One region of the Desulfitobacterium sp. genome, then DNA from elsewhere that is predicted to be linked to it. Evidence: riboswitches for the same ligand, from Rfam matches in the RefSeq annotation. Region 1 holds a riboswitch; the other holds the start of a gene.
What was found. A riboswitch is a leader RNA that binds a small molecule or an ion and turns the genes downstream of it on or off. The one in region 1 is predicted to bind cobalamin.
Positions count from the first base shown of each region.

Region 1 (2,206 bases):
CATGATAATTCCTCCCTGATAATATTTTTTTGATCAGTAGTTTAAACAAATAGAAAGCCCCTTGAGATCTCTGACCATTTTCAAGGCTTCTTCCACCTCTTCGAGGACAATTCTATGGGTAATCATATCTTTAACTTTGATACTCCCATCGGAAATTAATCTCATGGCTTCTTTGGTGCTGCCTAGGGTACAGCCATAGGAGCCAAGGACAGTGATTTCCTTATAATGGATTAAGTTTAAGGGCAAAGGCCCATCGCCTTCCTCTGCCACCAAGCCGCTGAAAAAACCTAAACGGCCTTTTTTAGCCAAGACGCGGAGGGAAAGATCCATGGCATCGTATCCCGGGCAGCAGGGAATGACCACATCTGCACCTCGTCCGCCGGTGATCCTCATAATCTCCTGTTGCACCTCTTGCCGGGTGGGATTTAGAAGGTAATCAAATTCGTAGGTCCTGGCCATGGACAGTCGGTTATCATTGGTCTCCACCAAGATTACATTGGCAGCCCCGCGGGATTTTGCCAGTTTACCGTTTAATATTCCCAATCGGCCGGCACCAAAGATGATCACGGAGTTTCCGGGACCCACCTCAAGCTTTTCCTGCATGTTGACGCTGCAACCCAAGGGTTCCGCCATGGAAGCCTCCTCAAAGGTGATGCCCTCCGGAATCGGGTTTAGAATGCCATTTTCCACCCCTTGACGCGGAACTAATACGTATTCGGCAAAACCTCCATCATAGTTAAAGCCCATGATTTTTATGTCATCACACAAATTGTCCATGCCCTGTTTGCAAAACTCGCATTCCCCACAGGGGATGCCGGGGAATACCTGGACCCGATCCCCCTTCTTAAAATCCTCCACCCCCTCCCCCACCGCCTCAATGACCCCCGTTATCTCATGACCCAGGATACGAGGCAGTTGAAGATCGTATTGCCCCTTCATATAGCATTTCACATCGGTTTTGCAGATACCGCAGGATTTTACCCGAATTAACACCTCGCCAACGTCGCAGTTGGGGGTTTCGACTTCTTGGATTGCCAATGATTCCCTGCCGTGTAAAACTGCTGCTTTCAAAAGATCTCCTCCCTTAAAAGAAATTAGCAAACAAAAAAGCCCACACCAAATAACAGTGTGGACTTTCCATCATCCCCATGTAATACTCGCCTTTTGTCGCGCGAAGACGATATATCTATTCCAGGCAGGTCTCCTGACTTAGGTTCATCATCCTTATGCTGCCTTCCCCCAATCTAGAGTGGCTCGAGTAGCATAAAACTAACCATTACAGTGGCGGGCCCGTTTGGGACTTTCACCCAAATTCCCTATTCTCCCATTTCCATGGGCACCTGAAACGGAGTATTCTTTTGTAAAAATTATATACTAAAGTGTGTTTAAAGTCAAAGGATCTGGGTTGGCAAAAACTTAGTTTATCTTACCATGATGTTGATTTATCCAAATCTTCCTTCCACATTTCAATGAATATCAATATGCCTGGCGCCTTTAGATGCGCTTTAGGAATTCTTTAGTGCGTTTTTGCTTGGGATTGTTAAAGATTTGCTCCGGACTTCCTTCTTCTGCGATAACTCCATTATCCATAAAGACCACGCGATCAGATACCTCCTTAGCAAATCCCATTTCGTGGGTCACTATTAACATAGTAAGGCCGGTTTCGGCAAGTTGTCTCATGACTATGAGCACCTCCCCCACCATCTCGGGATCGAGAGATGAGGTGGGTTCGTCAAACAACATCACATCTGGTTCCATGGAGAGCGCCCTGGCGATGGCCATTCTTTGTTTTTGTCCGCCGGATAATTGCTTTGGTTTGGCGTGGACATATTGATCCATTCCCACCACTTGTAAGTATTTCATCGCGACTTTTACCGCTTCTTCTCTTGAACGCCTTAAAACCTTGGTTTGGCCCACCACACAGTTGTTTAAAACATCGTGGTTGTTGAATAAATTAAATTGCTGGAAGACCATGCCGAGTTTCCTTCGATAGGCATAGATATCGTGCTTATCATCTAATATATTTTTGCCGTCATAAACGATTTGACCGCCGCTGGGTTTTTCTAAAAGATTCACGCATCGAAGGAGAGTAGATTTTCCGGATCCCGAGGAACCTATGATGCAAACTACTTCTCCTTTATTTACCGAGAAATTGATATCCTTCAAGACTTCGTTAGTGCCAAAGGATTTGCTTAAATGTCGAATG
Region 1 is NZ_CEVWNY010000091.1:8,758-10,963, reverse strand. It holds gene trpD (anthranilate phosphoribosyltransferase) at 1-3, opposite strand, end outside; gene AC1U9U_RS12350 (zinc-dependent dehydrogenase) at 34-1,071, opposite strand; cobalamin riboswitch at 1,178-1,359, opposite strand; gene AC1U9U_RS12345 (amino acid ABC transporter ATP-binding protein) at 1,495-2,206, opposite strand, start outside.

Region 2 (2,206 bases), on a different contig from region 1:
GATTTTTTCTGTTGGAGGAAATCTTGGCTTTGGTTTAGGTCCGATGCTGGCCACACTTGTACTAAGCTTTGGCGGTCTGCAGTCGATTCACTGGGTAGCAATACCGGGCCTCTTAGCATCTTTGCTTTTTTTATTTGTAATGCCGAGGTTTAAGCGGATCTTAGGGGAAAGTTTGTCCAATCAGGCTAAGAAAAAGGTGCGAACGCACTCCGGTAGCAATCGGGTGGGCAGCTTAACATTATTAATGCTTTACGTAACAGTTCGTTCCTGGATCCAATCCGGACTAATTTACTTCATTCCCTTTTATTTTCCTGCCTTTAAAGGGATTGCAGAACCTCAATATCTAGTGAGCGTATTTTTAATTGCCGGAGCATTCGGCACGATTTTAGGCGGACCTTTTGCCGATCGTTTTGGCGGTCGCAGTGGGATGTTGGTTTCCATGTTAATCTCCTTAATGACAATTTTACCATTTCTAAAGTTAAACGGTCCGTTAATTCCTGTTTTCGCTTTTATTCTCGGTGCAGGATTAATTTCAACTTTTTCCACTACGGTGGTTTTTGGGCAGAGACTTTTGCCGAATAACATCGGCCTGGCTTCTGGTTTACTGCTTGGCTTTGGCGTCGGCATGGGATCCATTGGGGTTACTTTGCTTGGAGTTATCGCTGATCACTTCGGATTGCCTTTTACAATGAATCTTATCTGCCTTCTCCCGATAGTGGGGATTCTGCTTGCCTTAACCCTACCGGATATTAGAGCTCAGGAGCCGGCTGTCAGACATGAGGAGCTCATCGGGCAACAAGCATAGAAGAAAAATGTGCATAATTATGTATCAATCCGCGTTTCTTCGGCAGGAAGGATAATGCAGTGGATAATGGGGATTGGGATCCCCGGTCAACTGCCAATGTGTTAGGTACTAGACAGGGCTGCTAAGGTTATGCTAATATATAAGATAATTGAATATTTTGGGAATGAGTGTTTTTTCCTGAGGGAAAAATTTAAAAGGGAAGTCAGTAAAAGCTGACGCGGTGCCCGCCACTGTAAGAGGGAGTCGACTTACAAAGTGTCACTGGGGATTACCTGGGAAGACGTAAGTTGATGAAGATCTTGAGCCAGGAGACCTGCTTATACCAAACATTATAACTGCCTACGGGATGTTAGGGAGGTGAATGTTTGTATCTTTAACTTTGTTTTAGATGCTCATTATGACCCTAAACTCTTCCGTTGGTGAAGGGTTTTTTTATTTGGAGGCAAAAGCACTATGTTTATTCTATTGGGAGAAACTGCCGCAGCGCGTGAAGCTGGTGAAGATCTTCATAAGAGGGGAATTAAGTTTAAACAAATGTCATCATGGTCGGAAAAGGAAGTCGGTTCAATCCCTTCTGCCGTTCTTGATGCCAGTCATCCTTCCTGTGGTGTTAAATTTACTTCGTTAAGCCGGTGGTGCGAACAACGTGGGATTCCCTATCTCCGGCTGGAAAGACCTGAGACCAAGATTCCGATCAGTTCCTTGATTTCACCGGTACATAATTGGGAGGAAGCTTTGCGGCGTTTGGAACAATCCGTCGCGGAAGTATATCAAGAGGAAGGTCGACCGGCAACGGTTTTTGTGACGACAGGCAGTCATCAACTCGAAAGTATTGTGAACAGTTCCTTTGCCGGTTTTGCTCGTTTCGTTGTGCGCGTTCTTCCGGAAGGGCGGATTGTGCAGAAGTGTCAGGATATGGGCATTCACCCTAAGAATATTGTGGCCCTGCAAGGTCCATTCTCCAAAGATCTGAACCGGGTATTATTCAGGTCGTATGGGACAGATATTCTCTTAACTCGGGATAGTGGTAATGCCGGTGGAACAGATACGAAAATATCTGCCGCCTTAGAACTTGGGCTAAAAGTCATCCTTGTCAAAAAAAACCGAGTGCTCGCCGGGTTGACCGTGAATAGTGTGAAGGAATTATTAGACTGGGTAGATAAGTATGGAAGGAAAAACGAATGAGTACAATCAGACATAAGCATGGTGAAGGATCTTCCATCGACTTTTATGCTCATGCCTCCGGAATCAGACATTGGAATGCTGCATTTAAAGTCTCTCTCTCCATATCGACCCTAGTACTATGTATTGTCTTGAATAATCCTTACGTCTCCGCTGTGGTTATCCTGGCAATGGCCTATTTGTCCATCATCAAAGGTGGACTTTCCCTCCGTGCCTATT
Region 2 is NZ_CEVWNY010000011.1:36,928-39,133, reverse strand. It holds gene AC1U9U_RS03615 (MFS transporter) at 1-805, shown strand, start outside; cobalamin riboswitch at 954-1,140, shown strand; gene AC1U9U_RS03610 (precorrin-6A/cobalt-precorrin-6A reductase) at 1,259-1,990, shown strand; gene cbiQ (cobalt ECF transporter T component CbiQ) at 1,987-2,206, shown strand, end outside.
Region 2: linked by a shared signal. The riboswitch ahead of AC1U9U_RS03610 (precorrin-6A/cobalt-precorrin-6A reductase) and the one ahead of AC1U9U_RS12350 (zinc-dependent dehydrogenase) in region 1 are both predicted to bind cobalamin.